DNA from 2 places in the Vibrio kyushuensis genome. Region 1 is predicted to be linked to the other one. Evidence: predicted binding sites of a transcription regulator. Region 1 holds the regulator's gene; the other holds the start of a gene.
What was found. The regulator PurR, encoded in region 1, represses purine synthesis genes. The targets are predictions, from matches to a motif close to TNANGNAAACGTTTNCNTNA.

Region 2: purL (phosphoribosylformylglycinamidine synthase) is a predicted target of PurR. The motif match lies at 2,117-2,136, and genes of this name have one in related genera.

The regions. Positions count from the first base shown of each region.
Region 1 is NZ_JAKJSV010000004.1:262,839-270,967, forward strand. It holds gene glgA (glycogen synthase GlgA) at 1-912, shown strand, start outside; gene L4D20_RS10350 (alpha/beta fold hydrolase) at 1,162-1,959, shown strand; gene L4D20_RS10355 (TVP38/TMEM64 family protein) at 2,074-2,766, opposite strand; gene L4D20_RS10360 (TfoX/Sxy family DNA transformation protein) at 2,929-3,519, opposite strand; cyclic di-GMP riboswitch class I at 3,632-3,735, opposite strand; gene purR (HTH-type transcriptional repressor PurR) at 3,874-4,881, opposite strand; gene torD (molecular chaperone TorD) at 5,169-5,816, opposite strand; gene torR (two-component system response regulator TorR) at 6,056-6,769, shown strand; gene elyC (envelope biogenesis factor ElyC) at 6,901-7,704, opposite strand; gene mukF (chromosome partition protein MukF) at 8,086-8,129, shown strand, end outside.
Region 2 is NZ_JAKJSV010000012.1:40,090-48,218, reverse strand. It holds gene L4D20_RS21245 (hypothetical protein) at 30-164, opposite strand; gene mltF (membrane-bound lytic murein transglycosylase MltF) at 408-1,982, opposite strand; gene purL (phosphoribosylformylglycinamidine synthase) at 2,290-6,186, shown strand; gene L4D20_RS21230 (sensor domain-containing diguanylate cyclase) at 6,417-7,943, shown strand; gene L4D20_RS21225 (DUF3622 domain-containing protein) at 8,128-8,129, shown strand, end outside.

The DNA of each region.
Region 1 (8,129 bases):
GAATTGCAGGCAGTGCCGGAGTTTGGTACTAGGCATGTTCCAGAAGCCGCAGTGAGTGAAACACATATTACGATGCTTAAGGCAGGCGTAATGTGTGCTGATAAAATAAATGCAGTGAGTCCTACCTACGCAGAAGAGCTAAAAACTGAGCTCGGTAGCCATGGTATGGCGCATGAATTTAATCTACGTAAAGACGATTTAGTCGGCATCCTCAATGGTTGTGATTACTCATCTTGGAATCCTGAAACTGATGCTTATTTGCCTAAAAAATACCGTGCAACAAAGCAGAGTATGATTCGTGGTAAAAAAGCGACTCGTCAGGCTCTTCAAGAAGAAGTGGGGTTACCAGTCAAAGATGTTGCTGTCTACGGTATGGTTTGTCGCTTAACGCAACAAAAAGGTGTTCATTATTTGTTGCCTATTTTGCATGAGTTCTTGAAGCATGATGTACAGCTTGTGATTGTGGGTACCGGTGACCCTATACTCGCAAGTAAGCTTAAAGATATCGCTGCACAATTCGGTGATAAGTTTGCATTTGTTGAAGCTTATAATAATAAGCTTGCCCATTGGGTAGAAGCGGGTTCTGATTTCTTTTTAATGCCGTCAGAGTTCGAGCCTTGTGGTCTAAATCAAATCTATAGTATGGCTTATGGTACGCTTCCTATTGTTCGTGGTGTTGGCGGGCTTAAAGACAGTGTAACAGATTATGATGATGAGCCTGATAAGGGGACTGGTTTTGTCTTTACTAAGCCAACTCCAGAAGCATTGTTGATCACGTTACTTCGCACTTTACTGCTTTATGCACAAAATACCGCAGAAATTCGTAGATTGCAGCTCGATGCAATGAAGCAGAATTTCTGTTGGGAAAAAGCAGCGAAACATTACTTAGAGATGTACCGTAGCACTCGATAGTCTGCGCGAATACTTAGTTTTATTTGCTATCAGAAAGCGCCTTAGGGCGCTTTTTTTGTGGTCAGATCTGCAGCAATCTTCGCATAAATATGGTTGTTTAGGCCCAATCTTGTTACTAATTATAGCTTAGGGCGACAGCTGGTCTACCATTTCACGTACCTTTAGCGGTCGAAGAATAGTAATTGCATGGTAATGTGGTAGTCTTCTACGCTCAGGATAATAATTATTTCACTTAGGTTTTATTGAATAATGTCACAAACTTTACTTTTCCATAAGACATATGAACACCCTACGAGTAACGAGTGGGTTGTTTTTGTGCATGGTGCGGGAGGGAGCTCGTCGATATGGTTCAAACAAATCAAAGCTTATAAAGAACACTTCAATATTCTGTTGCTTGATCTGCGTGGCCACGGTAAATCCAATCACTTCATCAAAGATATTATTTCTAACCGCTACACATTTAAAGAAGTAACCTTAGATATCTTAAAAGTACTGGATCATGTGAAAATTCGTTCGGCACATTTTGTCGGAATGTCTTTAGGCACCATTATTGTTCAGAATATTGCAGAAATTGCTTCAGAACGTGTTCATAGCATGGTGTTAGGCGGAGCGGTAACTCGTCTCAACACGCGATCGCAAATACTAATTAAACTTGGTGACTTAAGTAAGCACATTATCCCTTACATGTGGCTATATCGCCTATTTGCTTATGTCGTTATGCCACAGCGTAATCAAAAAGAGTCGCGACATATGTTTGTGCGCGAAGCTAAAAAATTGTGCCAAAAAGAGTTTAAACGTTGGTTTATTCTAACGGCGGAAGTTAACCCATTAATGAGATACTTTAAGCATAGAGCAATGCCAATTCCTACTCTGTATCTAATGGGCGAGCAAGACTATATGTTTATTCAACCTGCAAAAGAGATGGTAGCGGCGCACCATGACAGTCAGCTTCTTGAAATTCCTGATTGTGGACATGTATGTAATGTCGAACGCCCTGAAGAGTTTAATCGTCACTCTATCGAGTTTATTAAAAACTGTAGTCGTTAAAGTTTAAGGCTCTTCAAATAATACACAGGCTTGCATTTTGCAGGCCTGTATTCGTTTAGATGTACTTTCACATTCACTCTTTTTCATTCACTCGGTTTAGGTCGATCGATGAGTCTATGCTTCATTGTGTTTTTTTACAGAAGAGCCCTTTAATAGACCCATGACTTTTTTAGTGATGATAGGAAAAAGACCAAGTAGGACAAAGGATAAAATAACGGGGAGTGAAACAATACCGGATAAGCTTTCAATCTTCGCAAGTTGGGTACCAGCGTTAAGATACACTGCCGTGCCCGGTAGCATGCCCAATTGACTTACAAGATAAAATCGAGCGGCTGAGATAGGCGTTAAGCCCATCAGCAAATTGATTAGAAAGAAGGGTACGACTGGAATAAGCCTTAATGTAAATAGATAGAAAGCCCCATCTTTTTTAACACCTTCATTAATTGTTGAGAGCTTATCTCCAAATTTGTTTTGTACCCATTCTTTAAGTAGAAAGCGACTGCTAAGAAATGCAAGAGTCGCCCCAATCGTGCTGGCGAAAGATACAAGCAAAAGACTGGTCCAAAAACCAAATAACGCAGCGCCTAGTAGTGTCACAACAGCTGCGCCAGGTATAGATAATGCGGTAACAACAATATAAATCCCAAAGTAACTTAATGCAGCAACTAAGAAATTAGACTCAATGAATTGTGCTAGAGACTCTTGTTGTGCTTTTGCATTATCTAACGTTAGTAGCTGCCCATAATTAAGAGTAAGGAAGATAATGACGCCGATGAGTAAGAGGCCGAGGAAAAGTTTTTTGTTCATAAATATAGAGCCGATGAGTTTTGGGTGTGCCTATTAAGAACAGCATTAAGACGTAAAAATTTCAATAACAACGAACAATTATCGGATTTAGAAACAGAAGGCAATAAAAAAGCCAACGTATTGACGTTGGCTTTAGCTGAGTAATCCGATTTAAAAGTGGGATTACCTTAATCGACCTGAAAGTTCATCTCTTCGGTTTTGAGGTACGACAGACCAGTGAGTGCCTTTAATCGCTCCCTCTAGTGCCCACAACAGCTCTAATCCCACATCTGAAGCATGTGATTGCTGAATGGCTTTATAAGCCTCTACAGCGCCTCTCTGTTCTAAAGTTGTAACCGAATCAATGCCCGCTTTCTTGAGCATTCTTTCGGTTGCAAGCCTCAGGTTTGGCAGATCCTTAAGACGGTCTGGCTTTGCTGCTGCTTGGCTCTCTTTCTCTTTCTTAGCAATATCGAGTGAATTTTTTGCTTCTGATAGAGTGGATGTCGGATTCGCTAACCAGTCATTAGGCAAAGCATAATACTTTGTAACGACGGGGTGACCGCGTTTTTTATAGACGTACGGTTCATAGCCTTGTTGTTTGAATTTTTTGACTGTATTGCTATCGGCTCTTATATGAAGCTTATCGTTTACAACAAGTGCAAACATTGTCTCTTCGATAAAAATGCCGAAGCCGCCAAACATTGAACGAGACTTTACTCGTCCAAGCTGTTCAAACAGCCTCATTGAGTCTTTTAGTACTGGTTTATCCATGCTGTATGTTCTCGGTGTATGTAAAATACGCCACCAAATCAGGTCCGAGAGATTAGCAAAACATGCAGAAACTGTGTCATTCGTAAGTAAACTTGTGTTTGCATTGTTTGCCATCGGCAACCCCGCTACCTATCAAAAACTCTGTTAAGACAGAAGATCTGGTTTAGGCCGGAGGCTTTGCGTCCCACTTTTTCAAATGGTTTGCCCTGTGCGTGACTTCTATTAAAGACGACCAATTAGGAATGAACTTCACATTTGGATTCTATTACTGTGATGTTTATTCAATAAATTTGTCTCAATAATGAGTCTAAACTATATCACAAAATACGCAAGTTTCGATAAATGACATAACTATTATTTAGTTAGATCGCGAACTGTATTACGTTCTACGATCTCTGGATGCATTTCGAACACACGTTTTTCATGATCTTTGTCTTTAATTCGCTCAAGTAAGATCTCAAAAGCATTTTTACCCACACGTCGTTTAGGTTGGTGAACAGTTGTGAGAGGAGGAGAGAAATACTCAGCCAATTCAATATTGTCGTAACCGATCACTGAAATGTCATTTGGTACATTGACGCCTTTTTGCCCTAGACGACTAATAAGGCCTAAAGCCATCGTATCGTTGAAACAAAAAACGGCAGTAGGCTTGTTATCCATAGCGACAATTTTGTCAGCGGCTAATACGGCTGTATCGCACTCAAAGTTACCTTCTAGAATCCAATCTTCATCGATTTTAAGGTTGGCTTCGGTTAAAGCGCGTTTAAATCCTGCGATACGTTCTTGGCAAGCTGCTTTTTCAAAATGGCCACTTAGGCATGCAATATCGGTATGACCTTTATCAATGAGGTATTTCGTCGCTAAATAACCGCCTTCTTCTGAATTATCGATGATCTTATCGGCTTGAGACGTTTCAGGGCCCCAATCCATAACAACCTTAGGGATGTCAGCATGACGATCAAGCATCTCTCGAAGTTCTTCAGTTAAATCTGAACACATCACTAAAATACCATCGACACGTTTTTCAGCTAGCATGCGAATATAGTCGCGTTGTTTCTCGTATATTCCACCAGTGTTACACAAGATAAGCGTATAGCCTTGACGGTAACAGTAGCTCTCAACACCATCGATCACTTCAGAAAAGAACAAATTGGTTGATTGCGTGACGAGCATACCGATGGTGCGTGTGGTATTGCACTTTAAACTACGAGCAACGGCACTTGGTGCGTAGTTTAATTCGTCTACTGCTTTATTTACTTTTTCTTGGGTGGTTTCAGCCACAAATCGAGTCTTATTTATAACGTGAGATACGGTGGTTGTTGATACGCCGGCTAAGCGAGCAACATCTTTAATTGTGGCCATAATTCCTGTCCTATTAAGTGGCGAAGTAAATAATTTGCGCTTATAAACGGGTTACATCTACAAATCGCTTGTATCTACAAACAAATCAAGTGTCCAAGTGCCTAAAACACAAAAACCGCCTGTAATAGCGGTTTATTATTCAATATAATTGTCATTATCGGTGCTAATTTTAGACGTCATACGTAGTACAAGCAACGAAAACAGACTACTTTGACGTGATCTAAAACCACAATTAGACAATATCATGGCAATTTTTTGAAACTTTGTTACTTTCTGAAGCAGATTGTTTATTCGCCAACCAAATAACGACAATCAAGCTCTAAGAAAGCGCACAATAACTCAGAAACTGATGCGTAGAAGCCGAACTCATCGAGCTTCTGACACTTCTCATTGAACTGCGGTGTCCATGTAAGAATATGTGTGCTGATAAACTGTTCTTGCTCTGCAAGTGCTTCGTCTAAATGCTTTTCTTGTTCTAACTCGTTCGAACGAATAATAAGATTACCTAAGAAATCGAGTTCAACGGCCAGATGGTCAGCAGGTTCATTAAGAGTTTCGTCAACAGTTACACCATGCTGTGCCATTAGCTCTGCCACTTCTTTTGCAGGGACGTCATTGAGAAGGCCCGATTTACCAATGTACATCGACGCATAAGGCAGCGCAGAGTCTTTGTCTGACTTTAAAAAAAGGTCACAGAAGTCAGCAGACAATTCAAGTTGTGCGTCTTCACGGTCGAGCAATCGGTTGAGTGCGTCTACGAGTCTATCGATTGAAGGCTTTAATGTTTCATTTTCACCTAACCCAGTAAGAAACGAACGGATCTGAGGGGTTTGATATTGTGCTAAATCTTGAACCGTCAGTTCTTTTGCGAACAAGCTTGATAGCCACCAATAGATCTCAGCACGTTTTTCGTTAAATGTTTTTATTTCTTGCATGTCGGTCTGCCTTTACAAAAATTCTTCTTTTAGTTTAACGAATAAAAGTGAATAGCGGTAACTACGACTGTGATAAAAATTGAGTAAATATTTAGATTTGTTAACAGAATGGCTAGGTTGTTTTGAATCAATAAACACTCATTAATTGTTCATTTCATTCTTGTAGAGCTAGAATTGTGAGTAATTATGAATAGAATGATATGAGTTTAATCATTCCAACTAATAAACAAGTGGTATAAATGACTTATCATGTACTGGTCGTTGAAGACGACGCGGTAACACGTAGCAAGCTCGTTGGTTACTTCCAAAACGAAGGCTATGCAGTTAGCGAAGCTGAAAATGGCGAAGAAATGCGTGAAGTATTACAAAAAAAGCCCATTGATTTAGTCATGCTTGATATTAACTTGCCAGGCTCTGATGGTCTTATGTTGACACGGGAGCTTCGTGGACAGTCAGATATAGGCATCATCCTTGTGACTGGGCGTACAGACAATATAGACAAGATTGTTGGCTTGGAGATGGGCGCAGATGATTATGTGACCAAGCCTTTCGAATTACGAGAGCTGTTGGTTCGTGTAAAGAATCTTCTATGGCGAATCTCAACAGCTAAAAACGCAACGTCGGTTGCCGTTAAGAAAAACGAAGACGAAAAAGTGATTCACTTTAGCGAGTGGACATTTGATATCCAACGTCGTGCGCTTAGCCGAGAGGGAGTCCCGGTCAAATTGACTAAGGCTGAATATGAGTTATTGGTTGCTCTGTCTTCCTACCCGAATCAGGTGCTAAGCCGAGAACGAATTCTAAATATGATCAGTCATCGTGTCGATGCACCCAATGATCGTACTATAGATGTGTTAATACGTCGTATGAGATCAAAGATGGAGTATGACCCTAAGAACCCACAAATCTTTGTTACCGTCCATGGTGAAGGGTACATGTTTGCTGGTGATTGATTTATAAATCGATTCTAGTGCTATTGGAGTTGGTAAATATTATAAAGCCCGAGGTAAGTGCATTACCTCGGGCTTTATAATATTTAGCTGTTATCTATAAATCGTGATATCACTATCGATAATTAGAAACGTTAAAGTTCGCTGCTTGAAGTGTCTAAAGCGTCTTCTTCATAGTTGGCGGCTTTATCTCGCAATGATTGCCAAATGGTCCCTAATGTTTCATGCCAATAACGCTCAGTCTGCTCTAAATAGCGGGCTTTAGGTGTGTACTTCTCCCAAGGCTGGTTGATGTTTTGGTGCGCTAGGTAGTTCGTCGGAGCAGGAATTGGTTTAATACCAGCTGAATGGAATTCATTTAATGAACGCTGCATGTGGCTTGCAGACGTAACAAGAATTAGTCTTTTCTGCCCAACAAATGCAGCGGCTTGACGCGCTTCTTCCCACGTATCTTGCGCAGTTTCAAGTAAGATAATGTCTGACTTTGAGACACCTAATGCGAGTGCAACTTTTGCCATCATTCTGGCATTACTAAATTCTGACCCTCCGGCGTAGCCAGAAAGAATGAGTTTCGCGCCGGGGTACATACGGGAAACACGAATACCTTCGCTAAGCCTCATCAAAGCAGTTCGACTTAACTCTGATGTCGGTGGGATTTGGTCATCAACGACATGGCCGCTACCAAGAACCATGACATAGTCAACAGACTCATCAACTGGTAAGAAAGCGGAGTAGGTACGCTCCATTGGCATAAGAAGACGGGTTGAAACGGGTTGGAAAGCGATCAGGAAAATACCACAAAGAGAGAACAATACGACAAAACATCCAGTTTTTCGCTTAGCGGTAAACATAATAAGCATCAAGCCTAAAAAACCAACGATTAGTAGCGCAGGCAAAGGCATCAATAACGAAGAAACAATCTTTTTCAGCTCAAACATACAAAAATAGTCCGAAAAAACACCACTTGATAATAAAAATAAGAGAATCCTTCTCTATTCCTACCATTCCTATGACAGAATAGCGGGACAATTTATTATGATAACCCAACTACCGTGGCGAAGGTCTGTAAATTGGACGATATTGCCCACAAATTTGTAAAAAAATCTTATGGGTTAGGTAAAAATTAGCTTCGCCAAGTCATTGTTTGGGAAGAGCTTCAAGTTTTTGCGCCTAATTTTAGGCCGTCATGGAATGATGAACTTTACGTAGATTCTCTCTGAAAAGGGGCCTCAACACGTTAAGCCTGAAAGCGTGATTTCAATCAGGCTTAAATCATCACTATCAGAATTAGTAAGAAAGAAACAATAAGCAGGAAATATATGAGTGAGATGACTCTCAATGTTGCAGAGCAGCCAATTGATGA
Region 2 (8,129 bases), on a different contig from region 1:
TCGCTACTGATAGATGCTTGCCTGTTTGATTAATCCATCTGTAATTGAGTATAAGTTCGGTTTCGCCAAATAATTTTCTTCTTATTATTTGATAACATACGCTTTCTACGCGTCGCTGAAACCGTTTTACTCAAACGTTTGGATTGCATTTTACGTTTCATCATAAAATACTCCTTTAAAGGTTCTTACTATTATCGTCTCAAACACGTTGGTTTGAGTCATTCAAACTTGATTACCTTACCTTTATAAAAAGTAAATGTTACGGCAATATGAATGTGTCTGAACTAAATAATATATGGGGTTTGTTCGGGTAAAATACAAGGAACCTGTAATATAAAAAGCGCACTAACTGATTAAGTTAATGCGCCTAGATAGTGAGAGTATTATTCGTTCGCTTTACTACCCTATTACTCCGTTGATGATGTCACTTCGGTATTGGAAGCATCCGAATCTTCAGAGCCTTCACCTGTATCAACACCTTCTGATGTTTCAAGCTCGGCACTTTCAGCACCCGAAACAAGCGGTGTTTCTGGTTGAATAACCGTAAGGTCATCAATATTAGATTCTGATGAAACACTTCTTTGCTCTACGTGGCCAATAATACTTTGATAATAGCGACGTATATTTTCAACGTAATTTCTTGCTTCATCACCACGAGCGAACCCGTAATAGGTCTGGCTATAATACTTCTTCTGCCTTAGCAGTGGTAAGCGGTCTTTAACATCGGCCCAAGCGTCTGGGTTGCCACCTTGTCGCTTGGTTAAGCGTCTTGCATCCATCACATGGCCAAAGCCAACGTTGTAAGAGGCCAGAGCAAACCAGATTTTCTCATGATCTGAAATACTATCAGGAATGCGATCGACCATTTTTCTTAGGTACCTCACTCCCCCCCAAACCGACTGTTCTGGGTCCAAGCGGTCAGTCACACCAACACTTTTGGCGGTAGGAAGGGTAAGCATCATCATGCCACGTACACCCGTTGGCGATCTTGCGGTTGGATTCCAGTGAGACTCCTGATAAGCCAATGCTGCAATTAAGCGCCAATCAAACTCTTCAGAGTACTGCTTAAATAGAGGTGACCATTCGGGCAGTTTGCTATCGAGGGCTCGAATAAAAGCGCGAGTATCGACATAGTCAAAACTGCCAATATGACCAATGTATTTCTCTTCGAGAGCAGCAAGTTGCCCCGATTGCTTGAGTGAGCCAAAGAATTCGATCAAGAGGGCATATAGGCTTTCATCTTCAGAGCGATTGATAAACCAAGAGATAGGTTGGTCTTCTGTAAGTTCAAAAGCGATCGCGATATCAGGGTAAATACGCTGAGACAGAGATATCTCGATGGAGTCAGCAACACTGAATCGTTGCTTCCCTTCAGACACCTGCTTTAGTAGTTCGTTGATATCGGCATCAATATCGACCGAGTATTCAAAGGTTTCATGCTGAGCTTTTAACTGGGCAAGGGTGTTTTTAAAGTGCGAATCGTCAACGATACTGACGATAGGGTTGCCATCGTTACCTTCAATTAACTTTTCTTGCCTCGCGAGTAACTGCTCAAAATTTCTTGGACGCCATTGCCCTTTTTTATACACCAACTGTTGGCTGACGTAATAATAGGCGGGTCCTGCTCTAAACTCTTTCAGGCGTTTCTCTGATTGGCTGAGACCTGCGGCTATTATGTCTATTTCGCCATTTTTGAGCGCGGGGTAGAGGCTAGACATCCGGTAGGCAGGTTTCATTTCAAGCTTAACACCAAGCTCATTTGCAAATTCTCTTACTAATTCGTAATCAAGCCCAGCAGGACCATCGGGTCCAATATAGTAAGAAAGCTGATTGTTTAGCGTGCCAACGCGTAAAACGCCACGATCGAGAATCTGTTGAAGCTCGCTTTTTGGCTCTGATTCTATTTGGCAGCCAGTAAGCATTACAGATGCAAATATAAAGGCGGCAGTCAGTTTTAGTTTCGACAGTGTGCTGTTCAACATTTTTTAAGTTCTCATACATCTAGTATCGCTTTTATATCAAAGCCTAACGGTATGGAAAAGCAGAGTTATAAAAGAATGAGCGGACCGAGTATTAATTCGTCAATTACGGTGTAATCTGAAATTGACAAAAAAAATGACGCAAACGGTTGCTTTTGGTGTTACATCACAAAAGTAATTGCTTTATAATGCGCTCGCAACGGAGAGGGGAAATCGGCATAAGTTTCAAGATTATCTTTATTATATAAAGGTAACTTGTTGAATTTATACCAATATCACCTTAATCAATTGCATAAAGAGACCTAAGCACATGAGAATTTTGCGTGGCTCCCCAGCCCTTTCTGAGTTTCGTGTTAACAAGCTTTTAGAGCTTTGTCGTGAATTAAGCTTACCAGTAACTGGTATTTATGCTGAATTTACCCACTTTGCTGATCTTACGGCAGACCTTGACGCGTCTGATGTTGAAAAATTAGAAAAGCTGCTGACTTACGGTCCTACGATTGAAGAGCATGAACCAACAGGTTTGTTGCTACTTGTAACGCCTCGTCCGGGTACCATTTCTCCTTGGTCTTCTAAATCGACCGATATCGCTAATAACTGTGGCTTAAATAAAGTCGCACGTTTAGAGCGCGGTACGGCTTATTATGTAGAGTCTTCTTCTGAGCTGACTGAACTTCAACTTGTTGAACTTAAAGCTGTCTTGCACGATCGCATGATGGAAGTCGTGTTTACTGACTTCGACGCCGCAAATGCATTGTTCCAAGTTGCAGAGCCAGCTCCTTATGCAGAAGTTGATCTTATCTCTGGTGGCCGTAAAGCCCTTGAAGTTGCGAACGTGACCCTTGGTCTTGCACTTGCTGAAGATGAAATTGATTACCTACTTGAAAGCTTTACAGAAAAGCTTGGTCGTAACCCAACTGATATTGAACTAATGATGTTTGCCCAAGCAAACTCAGAGCACTGTCGTCATAAGATTTTCAATGCAGATTGGACAATCGATGGTGTTAAGCAAGATAAATCATTGTTCAAAATGATCAAAAACACCTTCGAAGTGACGCCTGAAAACGTATTGTCGGCATATAAAGACAATGCAGCGGTAATGACAGGCTCAACTGTTGGTCGCTTCTTCCCTGATCCAGAAACGCGTGAATATAACTACCACCAAGAGAAAACACACATCTTGATGAAAGTTGAAACGCATAACCACCCAACGGCAATCTCTCCTTGGCCGGGCGCATCAACAGGTTCAGGCGGTGAAATCCGTGATGAAGGCGCAACAGGTATTGGCGGCAAACCAAAAGCGGGTTTAGTGGCGTTCTCAGTATCAAACCTTAAGATCCCGAACTTTGTTCAACCTTGGGAAACAGATTTTGGTAAGCCAAGCCGTATCGTTACTGCTTTGGATATTATGCTTGAAGGCCCTCTAGGTGGCGCAGCATTCAATAACGAATTTGGTCGTCCTAACCTTCTTGGTTACTTCCGTACTTACGAAGAGAAAGTAAACTCTCACGCAGGTGAAGAAGTACGTGGTTACCACAAGCCAATCATGCTGGCTGGTGGTCTAGGTAATATTCGTGACGACCATGTTCAGAAAAAAGAGATCCCAGTTGGCGCAAGCTTAATTGTGCTTGGTGGTCCTGCAATGAACATCGGCCTTGGTGGCGGTGCTGCTTCTTCAATGGACTCTGGTTCTTCTTCTGAAGATTTAGATTTTGCTTCAGTACAACGTGAAAACCCAGAGATGGAACGTCGTTGTCAGGAAGTGATCGACCGTTGTTGGCAACTAGGTGATGCGAACCCAATCGCATTCATTCACGATGTAGGCGCGGGTGGTATCTCAAATGCACTTCCTGAGCTAGTAGACGATGGTGAGCGTGGTGGTATCTTTAACCTACGTGACGTGCCAAACGATGAACCGGGCATGAGCCCTCTTGAAATTTGGTGTAACGAATCTCAAGAGCGTTACGTAATGGCCGTTGCTGACAAAGATATGGCAACATTTGAAGCGATTTGTAAGCGTGAACGTGCACCGTTCGCTGTGGTTGGTAAAGCAACAGAAGAGCGTGACCTTAAACTAGAAGATTCGCACTTCGACAATACGCCAATCGATATGCCAATGGACATCTTATTAGGTAAAACACCTAAGATGCACCGTGATGCGAAAACGCTGAAGGTAAATAACCCAGCAATTGATCGTTCTGGCATTGAGATGAACGAAGCGGTAGAGCGTGTTTTACGTCTTCCAACTGTTGCTGAGAAAACATTCCTTATCACTATCGGTGACCGTTCGGTAACAGGTCTTGTTGCTCGTGACCAAATGGTTGGCCCTTGGCAGGTTCCTGTTGCTAACTGCGCAGTTACTGCCGCAAGTTACGATACTTACCACGGTGAGGCGATGTCTCTTGGTGAGCGCACGCCAGTTGCTCTGTTAGATTTCGGCGCATCAGCTCGCTTAGCTGTTGGTGAAGCAATTACAAACATTGCTGCGACCAACATTGGTGATATCAAAAACATTAAGCTATCGGCTAACTGGATGTCTCCAGCGGGTCACCCGGGTGAAGACGCAGGTCTTTACGAAGCGGTTAAAGCCGTTGGTGAAGAGCTATGTCCTGCGCTTGGCCTAACTATTCCAGTTGGTAAAGACTCTATGTCGATGAAGACCAAATGGGAACAAGATGGCGAGCAGAAAGAAGTAACGTCTCCGCTTTCTCTAGTTATTACTGCGTTTGCTCGTGTTGAAGATGTTCGTAAGACGATCACTCCTCAACTGCGTACAGACAAAGGAGCTTCAAGCTTAGTACTTATCGATCTAGGCAACGGCAAAAACCGTCTAGGCGCAACAGCATTGGCACAAGTTTATAAGCAGCTTGGCGATAAACCGGCAGACGTAGACAACGCAGAGCAGCTAAAAGGCTTCTACGACGGCGTTCAAGCACTGGTTGCAAACGACCATGTTGTCGCTTACCACGATAAAGGCGATGGCGGCCTATTCGTTACGCTAGCTGAAATGGCATTTGCTGGTCACTGTGGTGTTCAAGCGAACATTGAAGCATTAGGTGAAGATACGTTAGCAGCACTATTCAACGAAGAGTTAGGTGCAGTGATTCAGGTTCGCAATGAAGAACTTGATGCAGTGAAAGCGATTCTTGCAGATAACGGCCTAGCGGCATGTTCACATGTTATTGGCTCTGTTGAAGCTTCTGACGAGTTAGTGATTAAGTCTGGCGAGCAAGCCATTGTTGAGCGTAACCGTACTGAACTACGTACTATCTGGGCTGAAACAACGCATAAGATGCAAGGCTTACGTGACAACCCAGTATGTGCAGACCAAGAGCACGAAGCGAAGAAAGACAACTCAGACCCAGGTCTAAACGTTAATCTAAGCTTTGATGTGAACGAAGATATTGCTGCTCCTTATATCAACAAGGGCGCTAAACCTAAGATGGCGATTCTTCGTGAGCAAGGCGTTAACTCTCACGTTGAGATGGCAGCGGCATTTGACCGAGCAGGCTTTGAAGCAACCGATATCCACATGAGCGATATCCTAACGGGGTCTGCAGTACTTGAAGAGTATAACGGTCTTGTTGCTTGTGGCGGTTTCTCTTACGGTGACGTACTAGGTGCTGGTGAAGGTTGGGCGAAGTCAGTTCTATTTAATGAACAAGCTCGTAACCAGTTCGAAGGTTTCTTTAAGCGTGACGATACATTCTCTCTAGGTGTATGTAACGGTTGTCAGATGCTTTCTAATCTGAAAGAGCTTATTCCTGGTGCAAACAACTGGCCACGTTTTGTTCGTAACGAATCAGAGCGCTTTGAAGCTCGTTTCAGCCTAGTTGAAGTTCAGAAGTCAGACTCTGTTTTCTTTGATGGTATGGAAGGCTCTCGTATGCCAATCGCTGTTTCACACGGTGAAGGCCGCGTAGAAGTACGTGATGGTGAGCACTTAGCTGCGATTGAAAACTCAGGTACTGTTGCTCTACGTTACGTTGATAACAACGGCAACCAAACACAACAATACCCAAGTAACCCGAATGGTTCACCAAACGCTATCACAGGCTTAACAACCACCGATGGCCGAGTAACGATTATGATGCCTCACCCAGAGCGTGTTTTCCGTACGGTTGCAAACTCATGGGCTCCAGAAGGTTGGGGTGAAAATGGTGCTTGGATGCGTATGTTCCAAAACGCACGTAAGAATGTAGGCTAATGTTTAGCTAACACAGTTCAAATCTTTATTAGAATCGTCACTCATTGAGTGGCGATTTTTTTGTGCTCTTAAAAAATAGTAGTAGATATCGTTGTATAAATTTGGGAGGTTTACGCACAAGTTGGAGTGGTTAAAGATACTTCCTGATGTTGGCTAAAGCTTGTTACCTTAACTAAGCTTAAGGCCTTGATTAAAGGAATAAGAGCACGCCACCGAGGAGCACCGTCATAATGTCCGTTTCCAACTGGAGTATGAGAACTCTCTCAGGTTTTATGTCCTTTCTAATTGTTGTGATGTTTCTATGCGCTTATTTCGCTTTTAAGTTCTTATGGTCTTATGACAAGGCGTTAGAGCAGGTAGAGAATATTCATGAAAGAGAGCTTCAACAGGTCAATACGATGTTGGATCTCGCTAAAGACGACTTGGAAGGGAAGCTTTCCGACTATGCTGCATGGGATTCTATGGCGCAATTTGCTAGTGACGGTAATGACGAGTTTCGACAAGATGATCTCAATATTCATACGCTTGTATCTATGGGTTTGGAAGGTGTGTTTGTTTTTAATAAGGAGAAGGAATCAGTCTATTCAAAGCGTTATGATCATATTCAAGAAAAAGAAGTGGTGGTGGGAAGTGAACTTCCAAGTTACTTTAATAGATTGCTGCGCAAGGCTGAAGAAAGCTCCACAGAGGAGCTTAATGCAATTACCGGGCTTATTGCGTTTGAAACGCATGCGTACATCTACTCATTATCTCGGATCTGCAATAGTGAAGCACTTGAGTGCGACAATGGCTTCGTTATATTTGTAAGCCCACTAGAGCCCGACTATTTAGAGCTTGTAGAGAAAACAACCGGGCTAAGTGTTTCTATCAAAACATTAAAAACAATACCTATTATTCATCATGAACATGGAACTTCAGCTGAGAGCTACCTTAATTATTTGGATCCGATCTCTCTTTTAAATATCAACATTCAGATAACGCACAGCATAGTAAGGCCGAAGTTTATAGAAGCAGATGAATTGAGTGTTGTCGTTGGTTTCGCATTCACGCTGTTTTTTATGAATACACTACTGGTTCACAAGTTAACAGAACCGATCAATCAAGCCCGAAAAGCCTTTATTGAATTTGCACAGCAAGGTAAAGCCTTGCCAGAAGAGAACCAATTTGTTTCGAAAGAGATGAAGCAGTTTTCCAATACAATTAATCGTCTAATTCATGAACTAGATGCAAACCGGAACGAATTAAAGTGGCAATCTGAACATGACTTTTTAACGGGACTCGCCAATAAACGTTTACTGGAAAAATTAACCACAAGGTGGGTAGATGATCCTAAGATCGCTCATTTAACGCTTTTTATGATCGATATCGACTACTTTAAGCCATATAACGACCATTATGGACACTTAGCCGGTGACCAAGCCTTAGAGCGGGTAGCAAAGAAATTAGACAAGTCTATCCTTATAGAGAATCAGGTGTTAGCACGATTTGGTGGTGAAGAGTTTTGCTTAGTGATCGCTGCATCGACACCATTTGATAGTCAAGCTATAGCGAAGCAGGTTCATAATAATATGAGAACATTGGGCATATTACATGAACATTCAAAAGTGGCTGAAACGTTAACGGTGAGTGTAGGCGGGGTACATTGTGTAAGAGGCTCTAAAGAAACGTATCAAAGCTTGGTCCATAAAGCCGATCTTGAACTATATAAAGTGAAGGATAATGGACGCAATGGCACCAGTGTAATAGAAGGAAGCTAGGTATTTAGTGAGTTCATGACCATTTGAGTTATGTTTTGATGAAAATGAATAGATAAAACAGCGGAAAATTGAATGCATTTGTGCTCTAATACCGCGCTTACCAAGGGATGGTTTTAAACGCGCTCAATATAGATAGAATTCTTAGCGTTGGGCAATCCCTGATTAATCCCTTAGGAATACGAAAAT